One region of the Cobetia sp. Dlab-2-AX genome, then DNA from elsewhere that is predicted to be linked to it. Evidence: predicted binding sites of a transcription regulator. Region 1 holds the regulator's gene; the other holds the start of a gene.

Region 1 (7,968 bases):
TCGAGCTGCAGCCGCTGCAGCACTTCACCAAGCCCACGGCGCGTTACACCGAGGCCAGCCTGGTCAAGGAGCTGGAAAAGCGTGGTATCGGTCGTCCGTCCACCTATGCCGCCATCATCTCCACCATCCAGGACCGTGGCTACGTGGCGCTGGAAAACCGTCGCTTCTATGCCGAGAAATTGGGCGACATCGTCACCGATCGCCTCAGTGAGTCCTTCAAGGATTTGATGGACTTCGGCTTCACGGCGCGCATGGAAGACTACCTCGATGAGGTGGCCAACGGCGGGCGCAACTGGCGCGAGCTGCTGGACACCTTCTACGCCGAGTTCAAGGCCGAGCTGGACCACGCCCAGTCCGAAGAGGGCATGCGTCCGAACCAGCCGGTGCCGACGGACATCGCCTGCCCGACCTGCGGGCGTGAGATGCAGATTCGTACCGCCTCGACCGGGGTCTTCCTGGGCTGTTCCGGCTACAACCTGCCGCCCAAGGAGCGCTGCAAGACCACCATCGATCTGCTGCCGGGCGATGAAGCCGTGGCGGCCGATGCCGGTGAAGATGCCGAGACGGATGCGCTGCGCGCCAAGCGTCGCTGCCCGATCTGCGCCACCGCGATGGACAGCTACCTGATCGATGAGCAGCGCAAGCTGCACGTCTGCGGCAATAGCCCGGACTGTGTCGGTCACGAGGTCGAGGAAGGTCAGTTCCGCATCAAGGGCTACGATGGCCCGGTGATCGAGTGCGACAAGTGCGGCTCCGACATGCAGCTCAAGACCGGGCGTTTCGGCAAGTACTTCGGCTGCACCAACGAGAATTGCAAGAACACCCGCAAGCTGCTCAAGTCCGGTGAAGTGGCGCCGCCGAAGATGGACCCGATTCCGATGCCGGAGCTTGCCTGCGTCAAGGTCGAGGACCACTACGTGCTGCGCGATGGCGCCAGTGGTCTGTTCCTGGCGGCCAGCCAGTTCCCCAAGAATCGCGAGACGCGTCCGCCGCTGGTCAAGGAGCTCAAGGCGCACGCCGACGAGTTGCCGGAGAAGTATCACTTCATTCTCGAGGCCCCGGATCAGGACCCGGATGGACGTCCGGCACAGATTCGCTTCTCGCGCAAGGTCAAGGCTCAGTACGTCATGACCGATGAGGAAGGCAAGGCGACCGGCTGGAAGGCGACCTACGACAACGGCCGCTGGGTCGTCGAGGACAAGCGCAAGGGAGCCAAGAGCTGATGAGCCAGCGTGCCCGCACCAATCAGCTGCTGTATCAGGCCGAGTTGCTGCTGGCCCAGTCAGCAGCTTCTGGCGACGATGAGCATGCCGTGGCGCGTCGCATGGCCGGTGAAGAGGGCGCGCTCGCCCTGCTGGAGTTGGCGTTGGCGTCATTGCTGGAAGAGTGTGCCGTGACGGCGCGCTGGCCAGAGGGTAGCTGGCGCGAGCGCCTGGCCACACCGCCGACGCCCATCGCCGAGGTCGAGCAGCTGCGCAGCCTGCTTGAGCGTCCTGACAGCTGGTTGTCTGAGCTGATCGCGGATGTGACCCGTCTGCATGAAGAGGGTGGCGTCGCTCGCCGCGAGGAATCGCGTTCGCGGGGTGATGGTCTGATCATCGCGGCAGCCTCGAGCGCCTCGCTGGCCGAGCGTCTCAGCGCCGCCATCACGGCATTCAAGGCGCTGCTGCCGCAGCTGCGCGAGTCGAGTGTCGAGTGGTAGGTCAAGGCGTTGATCTGGTGCTGCACGCTGGTGGTGACTGGCGCATGGCAATCGGGTGACGTTTCGCCTTCACGGGTGCTAGACTGATTGCATTGTGGCAAGCCCTGCATTCTCCGGTACGACCATGGCTCTGGCTGTGGTCGTACTTTTTTCTGCGTCGCTGATGGCAACGCGGTGACGGGCTTGCCAGCCGTCGCGCTGACGATTACAACGACGCCGGTATCTCGCGAGATGCCGTGCAGGAGGAATGACGTGTCCGATCCCGCCGTACTTGAAATTGTGCAAATGGAAGATGGTGAAGTGATTCTGCGCGCCGCGGAAAGCGAAGGTGAGCCGCTGCTCAGCATTCGCATTTCGGACGAGGCCGCTGATCTGCTGCGTGACAATCGTTTCGAGGTCGCGCGTGAGATGATCGACCACGCCATCACCCGGACTCGCCTCTGGGATGGCGAAGAAGACGAGGACGAGCAGTCGGAAGGCATCGTGCACTGATGCATCGTTCGCGCTTCGCGCACAAAAAACCCGCCTCGAGGCGGGTTTTTTGTGCAATGCGTGCGGCTTTTCCGTTGCTCAGGGCTCTGCGAGAAAAGCTCTGCGAGAAAAGCCCTGATGAAAAAGTGCTGCTGGGCAAGGTTCTGTTGCTCAAGGCGCAGCTGGTCAAGGCCTCAGTGCAGGCCACCATCGCGGATGACGCCTACCCCGAGACCCTCGATCTCCAGGCTGTCCGTGCGCAGGTCGACCTTGATCGGCGAGAAGTCCTCGTTTTCGGCTTCCAGCCATACGTAGTGCCCGTCACGACGGAAGCGCTTGACGGTGACTTCATCTCCCAGGCGTGCCACCACGATCTGCCCGTCACGCACGCTGGTGGTGCGGTGCACGGCCAGCAGGTCGCCTTCCAGAATTCCCACGTCCTTCATCGACACGCCGCGCACACGCAGCAGGTAGTCGGCAGCCGGCGAGAAGTAGTCGCTCGGCAGCGGGCAGTGACGGTCGATATGCTCGCTGGCAAGAATCGGACTGCCGGCGGCCACTTCCCCGATCACCGGCAGACCATCGTTGGCGCTGTCGTCGACGTCAGCCAGCGACGGCACGCGAATGCCGCGTGAGGTGCCCGGCACCATCTCGATGGCGCCCTTGCGCTTGAGGGCGCGCAGATGTTCCTCGGCGGCATTCGGCGAGCGGAAGCCCAGCGCCTGGGCGATTTCGGCCCGCGTCGGCGGGTAGCCAGAGGACTTGATGGTCTTGATGATGAAGTCGAAGACATCCTGCTGGCGCGGAGTAAGCGGCTGGGTCATGGCATTGCCTTTGGCCTGGGCGGCATCTTGAGCTGACGGCACGGGGTGTGCATCCATACAACTGTCATTGTATCCAGTCATGGCAGTCATGCAAGGCATCCTGGCTTGTGTGGAGGTCTCAAAGGGCAGGTAGTCGTCGAGATATCGCCGTCTGCCGACTTGGCTTGTTGATATCCAAGGCAAGCTGTCGCGAGGGCAATCCGGTGTGGCCCTGCGGGGGGCTGTCACCGAGCACGACGAGTCCTTGAATCGGCACGGTCTGCATTGAAGGAATATCAGGCTCAGCTAAACCTCTGGTGTTTGAAACGCGAGAGAATTGTCAGTCATGGCATGGCGCGCTAGAATCAAAGTGTTTCAAACGAATGTTCGCCGATGGCAGTGTTCGGATGTGTCGTACTCACTTGTGTCGTACTCACGTGTGTCGTGATCAAACGAGCCGATATCGTACGTGGCCTTCCGGTGAACCTGCATCACCTCATGAGAGAGTCGCCGCGCGGCGCTTGCGCCGTGACCTACGACTCCAGTCCTCTTCTACCTGACAAGGGTTCCGCCCATGGCCCAGACCGATACCGTTACCCGCATCCTCGATACTGCCGAGGTGCTGTTCGCCGAGCGTGGTTTCGCCGAGACCTCACTGCGCAACATCACCAGCAAGGCCAAGGTCAATCTGGCGGCGGTGAACTACCACTTCGGCTCCAAGAAATCGCTGATCCAGGCGGTCTTCGCGCGCTATCTCGATCCGTTCAGCGAGCGTTTCCACGCGGCACTCGACAGCGTCGAGCAGCAATACGCCGGGCGTCAGGTGCCGCTGGAGGTCCTGCTGGAGGTGATGGCGCGTACCGTGCTGGAGGTGCCGGCCGAGCGCAACAGCCTGCGCACCTTCATGCGCCTGCTCGGGCTTGCCTACACCCAGGGTCAGGGCCACATGCGGCGCTATATCCGCGAGCATTACGGCACGGTCTTCAGCCGCTTCGCCGAGCTTTTGAAGCTGGCGACGCCTGATCTGCCGGACAACGAGCGCTTCTGGCGCCTGCACTTCATGCTCGGTAGCGTGATCTTCACCTTCTCGGGCCTGGATGCACTGCGGGATATCGAGGAGGCCGAGTACGGCCATCACACCACGGTGCGTGAGCTGATCCAGCACATGCGTCCGGTGGTGGTCGCGGCGATGGCAGCGCCGTTGCCGGCCTCACTCGGGGATGGTGAGGCGGTCACCCAGGCGGCCAGCTGATGGCCTGCTGGGTAGCGGTGGATCTCGCGCGCCAGAGCCTTGAGATTCGCAATGACGCGCCGAGTGGCAGTCGTGATGCGCCGCCCTCCGTGGCTGCCCCTGACGCGCTGGTGTACGCCTGCGCGATCTCCAGCGGCCTCAACGGTATCGGCGAGCTCGATGGCAGCGGTTGCACGCCAAGTGGCTGGCATGTGATTCGTGCCGCCATCGGGGCAGGCAACCCGCGTGGCGCCGTCTATCGTGGACGGCGCTTCACGGGCGAGGTATTTACCCCCGAGCTTGCCTTGGAGCATCCAGAGCGTGACTGGATCCTGACGCGCATTCTATGGCTCAGTGGCCGCGAGCCGGGCATCAACCGCGGTCGCAATGCTCGCGGTGAGCGGGTCGATAGCCTGCGCCGTTATATCTATTTTCATGGCACGCCCAGCACGGAGCCTATGGGGATAGCGGCGTCCCATGGCTGCATTCGCTTGCGCGATGATGACCTGCTGCGACTCTTTGCCGAGGCTGTGCCTGGCACTCCGGTGCTGCTGCATCCCTGAAGGCGCTGGTGCCCGAGTCTGATACCCTCCATGAGCTGTCACCGGAACCTGCGTGACAGCCCCTTGCCGGGGCGCAGCTGGCCGCGACTGTTCGATAGGGGTTCAGTCGGCTAGAATTGCGCCTTTCCTCGCGCTGGCAGCCTGATTCATCGCGTTTCTTCCAGGCTGCCGAGCCCCGTAAAAGACATGAAGTCCTGGCGGCCGTGATCTCTCTGCATGGGATATCACTGCCGCAGGCCATGGACAGGAAGGATGACATGACACAGCCACTGGGCTCCGTAATGGTCGATGTTGCGGGGCTGACTCTCGCCCGCGACGAACGTGAACTGCTGGCACGTCCTGCCGTCGGGGGCGTCATCCTGTTTGCGCGCAACTGTGCTTCTCCCGAGCAGGTGCTGGAGCTGAGCCGCGAGATTCGCAGCGTCAATCCCCACCTGCTGATCGCCATCGATCAGGAAGGCGGGCGCGTCCAGCGTCTGCGTGAGGGCGTGACACGCCTGCCGTCGATGCGCAGCCTGGCACAGTGCTGTCTCGGGCGTGACTGTGATGGCTGCGGCGAAGACGCCCAGGCCGCAGGCCTGGGGCTGGCACGCGATGCCGGCTGGCTGCTGGGCATGGAAATGGCAGCCATCGGCTGTGATATCACCTTTGCGCCGGTACTGGATATCGATGTGGCGGGCTCGACCATCATTGGCGATCGCAGCTTCGGCGCCACGCCGGAAGACGTCATCGCGGTGGGCGGCGCCTTCATCGACGGGCTGCAGGAGGCGGGCATGTCCGCCGTCGGCAAGCACTACCCGGGGCATGGTGGCATCTCGGCCGATACCCATCTGGAGCGCGTGGTCGATCCGCGTCCGTTCCGCGAGCTGCGCGAGCATGATCTCAAGCCCTTCGCGGCCCTCGCCGAGCGCCTGGGCGGCGTGATGCCGGCGCATGTGATCTATCCGGATTTCGATGCACGTCCCGCGGGCTTTTCGCCCAGCTGGTTGGGCCTGCTGCGCGAAGAGTTCGGCTTCAAGGGCGCCATCTTCTCCGATGATCTCGGCATGGCGGCGGCCGTCGCGGAAGGCAGCCCGGCAGAGCGTGCGCGCCTGGCGCTGGACGCCGGCTGCGACATGGCGCTGGTCTGCAATGACCCTGCCGCCGCGCGCGAAGTGCTCGACAGCCTCGATGACGATGAGCAGCGCCACCGTGGCAAGCGCCAGGCGCGTCTGCGCTATGCGCGGGCTCGCCCGACGCTTGATGGTCTGGTGGGGTTGGCACGCTGGCGGCGCACTCACGCGAGGCTCGAATCGATGGCGGCCAGTCAGGCATCACAGCAGGTCGCCATGCCTTCGGGCATGCCTGGTACCGCCGAGGCGTCTGACGCGTCTGATGCACGGTCGGCCTCTGAGTCCGGTAGCGCGTAATAATCAGGCACGCGGTGCCTTTTTCGAGTCGAAGACTGGCAAGGAATTCCCATGGCTGAGCAATCCGCCACCGAGGCTGCTGCCGACAAGCTGGCAGCGCCTGCCGAAGAGATGATCAATCAATGGGTCGAGCCGCTGCGCCAATGGGTCGAGCAGACCTTTGGCCTGCCGCTGTGGGGCATCAATCTCGCTCTGCTGCTGGTGGCGGTGCTGTTGCTGCATCTCATCGAGCGAGTGGTGCTCACCCGCCTGGCGACGCATGCCGAGAAGAGCCGCAACCTGTGGGATGACGCCCTGGTGCATGGTCTGCGTCATCCCGTGTCATTCTGGCTCTACAGCATGGGGGTGTTGCTGGCGCTCGGCATCATCGCCGGCCAGTTCAGCCTTGGCGGGGCCGAGAAATACCTCGGCACGGCGCGCCAGATCGTGACCCTGCTGGCGCTGGCCTGGGCGTTGATTCGCATGGTCAAGCGCTTCGAGGCGCTGCGCACCATGCCGCCGCCCGGCACCAATGTCAGTGCGATGGATGCCACCACGGCCTCGGCGATCAGCAAGTTGCTGCGTGCGGTCGTGGTCGTGCTGGTGGGGCTGGCCATCCTGCAGAATCTCGGCGTCTCGCTGTCCGGGGTGCTGGCCTTCGGGGGTGTCGGCGGTATCGCGGTCGGCTTTGCGGCGCGGGATCTGCTGGCCAACTTCTTCGGTGCCCTGATGATCCATCTCGACCGGCCCTTCAAGGTCGGCGACTGGATCCGCTCACCGGACCGCGAGATCGAGGGCACCGTCGAGGATATCGGTTGGCGACTGACGCGCATCCGCACCTTCGACATGCGGCCCCTCTACGTGCCGAACGCCATCTTCACCAGCATCTCGGTGGAGAATCCGTCACGCATGTACAATCGCCGCATCTTCGAGACCGTGGGGCTGCGCTATGAGGATGCCGCCCAGGTCGGCCCCATCGTTGCCGCGGTACGCGAGATGCTGGAAGGCCATGACGAGATCGACCAGACGCGCACCCAGATCGTGAACTTCACCACCTACGGTGAGCACTCGCTGAACTTCTTCGTCTATGTCTTCACGCGCACCACCGACTGGGTGAAGTACCACGCGATCAAGCAGGATGTCCTGCTCAAGGTGCACGACATCATTCGTGAGCATGATGCCCAGGTGGCGCTGCCTGGTCAGCGTCTGCATTTTGCCGATGTGCTGTCCTTCGAAGGGCACAACCATGAACACGACGCCGAGGCAGAGCATGCCGCGGCGTCATCAGACACGCAGACGCGCGGGTCCCGCCGCCGTTCTGATTCAACCGCCGCTGCTACATCCTCCTCTGCGCCCGTCCGGCGTGGAGATGAGGCCAGTGACACCCAGGAAACTCCCGATGCTGACTCCGACGCCTGAGACTCTCACCGCCCTGCATGACGAAATGCGTGAGGTGATGGACAATGCCGATTGCCTGATCCCGCAAGCTGACCTTGAAGTGGCACTCGACCGCATGGCCGTTGAGCTGACGGAACGCCTCGGCGATCGCATGCCGATCTTCTATTGCGTGATGAACGGCGGCCTGATCACCGCCGGCCAGCTGTTGACCCGCCTCGACTTCCCGCTGGAAGTCGATTATCTGCACGCCACTCGCTACCGTGGCGCGATGCGCGGCGGCGAGCTGTTCTGGCGCGTCAATCCGGAGCTGCCGATGGCCGGTCGCGACGTGGTGATCGTCGATGACATTCTCGATGAGGGTGGCACCCTGGCCGCGATCCTCGAGTACTGTCGTGAAGCCGGTGCGCGCAGC
Region 2 (7,968 bases), on a different contig from region 1:
CGAGAAGTCCAGTCCGTCACCGACGGAGCCGGCATCGAGCATGACGGCCTGCGGCGCGCCGGTGGACGAGGTGGGCTCACAGTGAGAGGAAGCGGGCATGGAAGAACGAGAGGGAGACTGCGCAGTACGATCGTGATCGGACATAGGTGCCTCATGATGGCGTAGGAAAACAGACAGGAAGACATAAAGGCTGGCCCGGAAATGACGAATACGTAGCGTCTGGGCCGGTTTGTGCTTGGGTGTTGCCCCGCACGGGGCCGAGCACGCTATAATGTGCCCCTTTCGCTTTGACTTGAAAGCCGCTCAACTGGCCTTATTGTAGGCGTCTCTTGCTGATGCTTGCGAAATCTCTCATGTTGAGGCCGCAGGTGCGCTGAACGCAAGACGCGCCGCAAGGCATAACATTGTCATGGTTCACGGTGCTCAGACAGCCCCGTGACCAGTATCGTCAGGAAAGAAAACCATGCCGATCTATGAATACCACTGCAAGGCCTGTGGCCATCGGATGGACAAGTTGCAGAAGATCAGCGCTGCGCCGCTGACGGAGTGTCCGGAGTGCAAGACGGACCAGCTCGAGAAGCTGGTCTCCGCCGCCGGGTTCCGTCTGGCAGGTAGTGGCTGGTACGAGACGGATTTCAAGTCCGGCAGCAAGAAGAATCTGGCCGGTGGTAGCGACAGCACCGCCTGATACAGCTGGGATAGTGCGTCAGGCATCAGCGTGATGAGGGTCAAGGGCACCCAACAGGTACCCTTGACCCTCATCGCCAACGGCAGGCCCTCTGAGACAGATGCGCATCAGCGCGTCGATCATGAATTTGAGCAACAAGGAATCAACATGCGCAGCCACTATTGCGGCAAACTGAACGAGACCCTGATCGATCAGGATGTCACTCTGTGCGGGTGGGTGCACCGCCGTCGCGACCACGGTGGCGTCATCTTCCTCGACATGCGCGACCGTGATGGCATCGCCCAGATCGTCGTCGATCCGGACACCGTCGATGCCTTCGCCACTGCCGACAAGGCGCGCAGTGAGTTCGTACTGCGTATCAAGGGCCGTATCCGTCTGCGCCCGGAAGGCACCCAGAACCCGAACATGCCGACAGGCATGATCGAAGTGCTGGCCAAGGACGTCGAAGTGCTCAACACCGCACAGACGCCGCCGTTCCAGCTCGACGACCACAACAAGGTCGGTGAGGAAGTTCGCCTCAAGTATCGTTATGTCGACCTGCGTCGTCCCGACATGATCGAGAAGCTGCGTCTGCGCTCGCGCATCACTCACAGCGTGCGCGCCCAACTCGAAGCACTGGGCTTCCTCGACATCGAAACCCCGATCCTGACACGTGCCACCCCGGAAGGTGCACGTGACTATCTGGTGCCGAGCCGCACCTACGCCGGCAGCTTCTTCGCGCTGCCGCAGTCTCCGCAACTGTTCAAGCAGCTGCTGATGGTCGCCGGTGTCGATCGTTACTACCAGATCGCCAAATGCTTCCGTGATGAAGATCTGCGTGCTGACCGTCAGCCGGAGTTCACCCAGATCGACCTCGAAGCCAGCTTCGTCGACGAGCAGGACATCATGGGCATGACCGAGACCATGATCCGTGGCCTCTACAAGGAAGTGCTCGATGTCGAGCTGGGTGACTTCCCGACCATGCCGTATTCCGAGGCCATCAGCCGCTTCGGTTCCGACAAGCCGGACCTGCGTATCCCGCTGGAACTGGTCGATGTCGATGACCTGATGAGCGGCGTGGACTTCAAGGTCTTCTCCGGACCGGCCAAGGACGACAAGGGCCGTGTCGCCGCGCTGCGTGTGCCGGGCGGTGCCAGCCTGTCACGCAAGGAAATCGACGCCTACACCAAGTTCGTCGGCATCTACGGTGCCAAGGGCCTGGCATGGATCAAGGTCAACGAACGTGCCAAGGGCATCGAGGGGCTGCAGTCGCCGATCGTCAAGTTCATGGAAGACGTCGTGGATGAAGTGCTGGACCGCTGTGGCGCCGTCGATGGCGACATCGTGTTCTTCGGTGCTGACAAGGCCGACATCGTGGCCGAGGCCATCGGTGCGCTGCGCGTCAAGCTGGGCGAAGACCTCAACCTCTACACCCGCGAGTGGGCACCGCTGTGGGTCGTCGACTTCCCGATGTTCGAGGCCGATGCCAATGGCCGTCTGAGCGCGCTGCACCACCCGTTCACCGCGCCGTCCTGCACGCCGGAAGAGCTCAAGGCCAACCCGGAAGCGGCACTGTCTCGCGCCTACGACATGGTCATCAACGGTACCGAGCTGGGTGGCGGCTCCATCCGTATCCACGATCAGGCCATGCAGCGTACCGTGTTTGAAGTGCTGGGTATCGGTGAAGAAGAAGCGGAAGAGAAGTTCGGCTTCCTGCTCGACGCCCTGAAGTTCGGCGCGCCGCCCCACGGTGGTCTGGCCTTCGGTCTCGACCGCCTGGTGATGCTGATGACCGGCGCCAAGACCATTCGTGAAGTGATTGCCTTCCCGAAAACCCAGAGCGCCGGCTGCATGATGACCGACGCCCCGGGCGTAGTCAGCAGCGAGCAGCTCAAGGAGCTGAACATCCGTCTGCGTCAGAAGGTCAAGGTCGAGGACGAAAGCGGCCAGGCCTGATTCAGCGGCGCATGACCGAGAGAGTGACTGGTGGGGCCGTCTGGACTGATTCGATCAGACAAGGGCGGTTCCGCGGTGCGGGTTTGCCCCTTTGGCTTGGTAGGCAAAGGGGCGAGCAAGCCTGACAAGGCGGTGCGAGACTGTTTGCTGGCGTTCACGTCAGGCAATGACAGTGTCGCACCGCCTTTTTTGTGGCATGGTGGCTGGTTATATACACAGTAAGAGCGATGGCGTGATGACGACAGCGAAGACGCAAGGTGTGAGAGACGAGGCGGCAGCATGATCATTCTTGGCATCGATCCGGGCTCACGTCTGACCGGGTATGGGGTACTGGATGTCTCTGTGGCTCAGCCTCGCTATGTGGACAGTGGCTGCATTCGCATGTCACAGGTCAGCCTGGATCAGCGCCTGGCGCAGATCTATGCCGGCATCAGCGAGGTGATCACCCTGCATCGTCCCGCGGAATTCGCCATCGAGCAGGTCTTCATGTCCAAGAACGCCGATTCAGCGCTCAAGCTGGGTCAGGCGCGCGGGGCTGCCATCGTGTGTGCGGCCAATCACGGCTTGCCGGTATTCGAATATGGGCCGCGGCAGATCAAGCAGGCCGTGACCGGTACCGGTGCCGCCGAGAAGTCTCAGGTGCAGCATATGGTCACGCATACGCTCAAGCTCTCCGCCACGCCACAGGCCGATGCCGCCGATGCGCTGGCCATCGCCTTGACGCATTGCTTCGCGCGTCGACGCCTGACGCCCGGCAATGACCAGCTGGAAGCCTTGGGATTGGGGAATACCAGTCGACGCAAGGGAACCCGCGTGCGGCGTAGCAGCAGTTGGCGAGACTTCGAGCCCGACGCCTGACATGCCGCTGAGCGACAAATGCGGTATTGTGCTCAATTAATAGCGATTTTTCAGTCACTTGTAGAGTGTCTGCCAAGCCTGGCAGCAGCCGATTGCGTGATGCGCCAAGCCGCGTGGCATCAGGCTTCGTGCCATCACCCCAGGTATGACTGTCAGAAAGATGCGACAAATTCGTCGTGACACTGGGACATGCCGCCTGCGCTTCATCTTTGGTAGGCTTGCCCGCATTGTAACAATCCGTGCAGAGAATCGGGTCTGCGAGCAGCACGATCCCACCGAACACGTTCTCTGCCGAGCAAGGACAGCCGCAACATGATTGGACGCCTGACCGGGACATTGCTGGAAAAACAACCGCCGCAGCTGGTGCTTGACGTACAGGGTGTCGGTTATGAACTGGAAGCTTCGATGAACACCCTGTTGGGCTTGCCGGCCGTGGGTGAACATTGCCAGCTTTACACCCACCTGGTGGTGCGCGAAGACGCGCAGTTGCTGTATGGCTTCGGCAAGGAGCCCGAGCGTCGTCTGTTCCGTGAATTGATCAAGATCTCCGGTGTCGGTCCGCGACTGGCGCTGGCGATTCTGTCAGGAATGGAGCAGTCCGATTTCATTCGTTGTGTTCACGACGAAGATAGCCGAGCGCTGACACGACTGCCGGGCGTCGGCAAGAAGACGGCGGATCGACTGATCATCGAGATGCGCGATCGCCTCAAGCATTGGACGCTGCCGGCGGATGATGGGCTGGATGAAATGGCGCGTGCCTCCCAGCCGCAACCGCCGGTCACCCATCCTCTGGCGGATGCCGAAGCCGCGCTGGTGTCTCTGGGCTACAAGCCTGTCGAGGCGGCCAAGATGCTCTCCGGGCTCGAGACCGGCGCCTCCACGGAAGCGCTCATCAAGGCGGCACTGGCGCGCAAGATGGCCAGCTGAGGCCCCGCCGGAGCAGCAAACATGCGCCCTATAGTTTCCGTGAAGGAAACGGCGCATTGTGATTGGATTTATTGACTAGGGATTGGCAGGTTACTGGGGTAGAAAGTGCGCGCTTGAACGCAGATGCGCTAGATCGTTGCACCGCCCTGGCCAACCTTGCCACCTGCCACTGACGCATGCTCATGGCCCATGATCCGCGTCATGTGCGTGACCTGCGTCATCAGGAGTTGAGCAAGCATCATGATGGAGTCGGACCGACTGATCTCCGCGGCGACGCATGATCCGGAAGAGCGGATCGATCGCGCCAACCGGCCACGCACGCTGAGTGACTACATCGGACAGCCCATCGTCCGCGAGCAGATGGAAATCTTCATCAGTGCCGCACGAGGACGAGGCGACAGTCTGGATCACACCCTGGTCTTCGGCCCACCCGGTCTCGGCAAGACGACGCTGGCGCACATCATCGCCAGCGAGATGAGTGTCGATATCAAGTCGACCTCCGGGCCGGTGCTGGAACGGGCAGGGGATCTGGCAGCGATGCTGACCAACCTGCAGGAAGGCGATGTCCTGTTCATCGACGAGATTCACCGCCTGTCACCGGCCGTCGAGGAAGTGCTCTATCCGGCGATGGAAGATTATCAGCTCGACATCATGATCGGTGAAGGGCCCGCGGCCCGCTCGATCAAGCTTGAACTGCCACGATTTACCCTCGTGGGCGCGACGACGCGCGCGGGGCTGCTGACGGCGCCACTGCGCGATCGCTTCGGCATCGTTCAACGCCTCGAGTTCTACGATATCGAGTCACTCACCGACATCGTGGCGCGCAGTGCCAGGCTTTCCGGCATGGAAGTCGAGATGGAAGGGGCGCTGGAGATTGCGCGTCGCTCCCGCGGCACGCCGCGTATCGCCAATCGCCTGCTGCGCCGGGTGCGTGACTTCGCCGAAGTGCGCTCGGATGGCCGCTTGACGCTGGAAGTGGCCGACAAGGCGCTCAACATGCTCAACGTCGACAGTCACGGCCTGGATCATATGGACCGTCGACTGCTGTTGGCGATGATCGAGAAGTTCGATGGCGGGCCGGTCGGGGTCGATTCACTGGCGGCAGCCATCGGGGAAGAGCGCGATACCATCGAGGATGTGCTGGAGCCCTATCTGATTCAACAGGGCTTCATGATGCGCACGGCGCGCGGGCGTCTGATCACACGCTCGGCCTATCTGCACTTCGGGATCACCCCACGTGAAGAGCAGGCGCGGCTGGGACAGGAAGGAAATGATGCGTCATGACATCTGAAGACGCTGGAAATACGTTGAAGGGGGAAGCTGCATGTTTTCACCACACTGTGCGCGTCTACATCGAGGATACTGATGCCGGTGGCATCGTCTACTACGTAAATTATCTGCGCTTCATGGAACGTGCGCGCAGTGAATGGTTGCGTGCGAAGGGCTTCACGCAGCAAGCCTTGCTTGAAAAAGGCATTCAGTTGGTAGTACACAGTGTAACAAATCGTTATCTTCGTCCTGCGCACCTGGATGACCTGCTGACCGTGACGGCAACGGCAGGCGCCTTGCGCGGTGCACGCTTGACGTTCACCCAGAAGGCGCTGCGCGGTGAGCAGGTCTTGAGCGAAGCGGAAGTCGTGATCGCTTGCGTCGATGCCACGACCTTGCGCCCCAGGCGCTGGCCCGGGGAATTGCTCGCGGCTCTTGAGGTCTGAGACCACAAGGCGCGATGAGGCCGCTGTCAGCCAGGCACAGAGACGCCAGGCTGATGAACAGATTATTTATCGTGTCACTGAGTGACGGTGGCACAGACTGAACCAAGTAAAGAGGGATTTCCGTGGAAGATTCGATGTCGATCATTTCGCTGTTCGCGAACGCCAGTCTGGTCGTTCAGGCAGTCATGTTGCTGTTGCTGGCAGCTTCCATTGCATCCTGGGTGGTGATCTTTCAGCGCGGGATGGCATTGTCCCGTGCCAAGCAGGCTTACGCGGCCTTTGAAAAGCGCTTCTGGTCCGGGGTCGACCTCAATCACCTCTATCGTGAATTGCCGGCAGATGAAGAATCCACCCCGGGCGCCCATGGCGTATTCCGTGCCGGCTTCCGCGAGTACAGCCGCCTCAAACCCAAGTCCAGCAATGCCGATGCGGTGATGGATGGCGTGCAACGCAGCATGCGCGTCACGCTGTCACGTGAAGAAGAGCGCCTCAACGTGCACCTGCCGTTTCTGGCCACGGTCAGCTCCGTCAGCCCCTATGTCGGTCTGTTCGGCACCGTGTGGGGCATCATGGGCTCCTTCCAGGCACTGGGTACGGCTCAGCAGGCAACTCTGACTACCGTTGCCCCCTGGATTGCCGAAGCACTGGTCGCGACTGCCATGGGCCTGTTCGCCGCCATCCCGGCCGTCATCTTCTACAACCGTCTGGCGAGTCGTGCTGATCAGCTGCTGGGTCGCTATGAAGACTTCGCCGAAGAGCTTCACTCCATTCTGCATCGTAATCTGCACGGTCGTGGCAGCAACGACGCTTGAAGGGAGTCGAGTCAATGAAAGGACCGTATAGCAGAGGCCACAAGCGCAAGCTGTCCTCCGAGATCAATGTGGTGCCCTTCATCGACGTCATGTTGGTGTTGCTGGTTATCTTCATGATCACCGCGCCGATGATGACGCAAGGGGTTCAGGTCGAATTGCCCAAGGTCACCTCCAAGCCGATCGACAATCCCGATGATGTGACGCCATTGATCGTCTCGCTGGACGACAGCGGCAATTACTACATCGATCTGGGATCGGATGAAGACAAGCGCACGCCGGTGGCACTGGATGAACTGGGCAGCAAGGTCGCGTCCATCGTGGCAGAGAAGCCCAAGACGCCCGTGCTGGTCAAGGGCGCCAGAACAGCGCCCTACGGCGATGTCATGGGGCTGATGAGCACGCTGCAGGGCGCCGGCGTCCCCAATGTCGGGCTGATTTCAGAACCACCGACCGAGGGCTGATGGATGAGTCAGCCAGAGATAGAACAGCGGGTCGGGTTGGGATTGCCTGTGGTGCTGGCCGTTGGCCTGCACTTGGGCATCCTGATTCTGACTCTGGTGAGTTGGCCAGAATCCGAACCGGAGAAGACCAACACCACCATCGTCAACGCGACACTGGTCAGTACCGAGACCACGACCAATCAGGCCCAGCAGGCGAAGTCCAGCAAGGCGCGTGATGCGGCCGAAGAATCGGATCAACGCCAGAGCGCGAAGGAAGAGGCGGCCAGAGAGGCAGAGCTTGCAGCGGAACAGCAACGCAGCGCCGCCGAGGAAAAGGCGGCTGCCCAGAAGGCGCAACAGCAGAAGGCGGCTGAGCAGGCCAAGGCGGCTGAGCAGTTGAGGGCTGAGCAGGCAGCTGCCGAAAAGGCCAAGGCAGAAGCGGCCAGGCGTGCAGAGGAAGCCAAGGCGATTGCCCTTGATCGCAAGAAGGCCGAAGCGGAAAAGCAGGCCAAGGCCGATGCCTTGAAGAAGGCGGAAGCCGAAAAGGCTGCCAAGGCCGAAGCCGAAAAGGCCGCCAAGGAAAAAGCTGCAGA

Evidence for each region. The regulator LexA, encoded in region 1, represses DNA repair genes until DNA is damaged. The targets are predictions, from matches to a motif close to TACTGTNTANNTANACAGTA.
Region 2: ruvC (crossover junction endodeoxyribonuclease RuvC) is a predicted target of LexA. The motif match lies at 2,825-2,844, and genes of this name have one in related genera.

Annotation. Positions count from the first base shown of each region.
Region 1 covers NZ_JAMXRV010000003.1:289,659-297,626, forward strand. Annotated here, with positions in the region: gene topA (type I DNA topoisomerase) at 1-1,223, shown strand, start outside; gene NH396_RS06945 (DUF6586 family protein) at 1,223-1,702, shown strand; gene NH396_RS06950 (hypothetical protein) at 1,955-2,194, shown strand; gene lexA (transcriptional repressor LexA) at 2,368-2,997, opposite strand; gene NH396_RS06960 (TetR/AcrR family transcriptional regulator) at 3,551-4,228, shown strand; gene NH396_RS06965 (L,D-transpeptidase) at 4,228-4,770, shown strand; gene nagZ (beta-N-acetylhexosaminidase) at 5,028-6,179, shown strand; gene NH396_RS06975 (mechanosensitive ion channel family protein) at 6,231-7,577, shown strand; gene NH396_RS06980 (hypoxanthine-guanine phosphoribosyltransferase) at 7,558-7,968, shown strand, end outside.
Region 2 covers NZ_JAMXRV010000006.1:69,220-77,187, forward strand. Annotated here, with positions in the region: gene NH396_RS11375 (D-2-hydroxyacid dehydrogenase) at 1-144, opposite strand, end outside; gene NH396_RS11380 (zinc ribbon domain-containing protein) at 464-688, shown strand; gene aspS (aspartate--tRNA ligase) at 836-2,623, shown strand; gene ruvC (crossover junction endodeoxyribonuclease RuvC) at 2,903-3,481, shown strand; gene ruvA (Holliday junction branch migration protein RuvA) at 3,794-4,408, shown strand; gene ruvB (Holliday junction branch migration DNA helicase RuvB) at 4,649-5,692, shown strand; gene ybgC (tol-pal system-associated acyl-CoA thioesterase) at 5,689-6,123, shown strand; gene tolQ (protein TolQ) at 6,258-6,935, shown strand; gene tolR (protein TolR) at 6,950-7,396, shown strand; gene tolA (cell envelope integrity protein TolA) at 7,400-7,968, shown strand, end outside.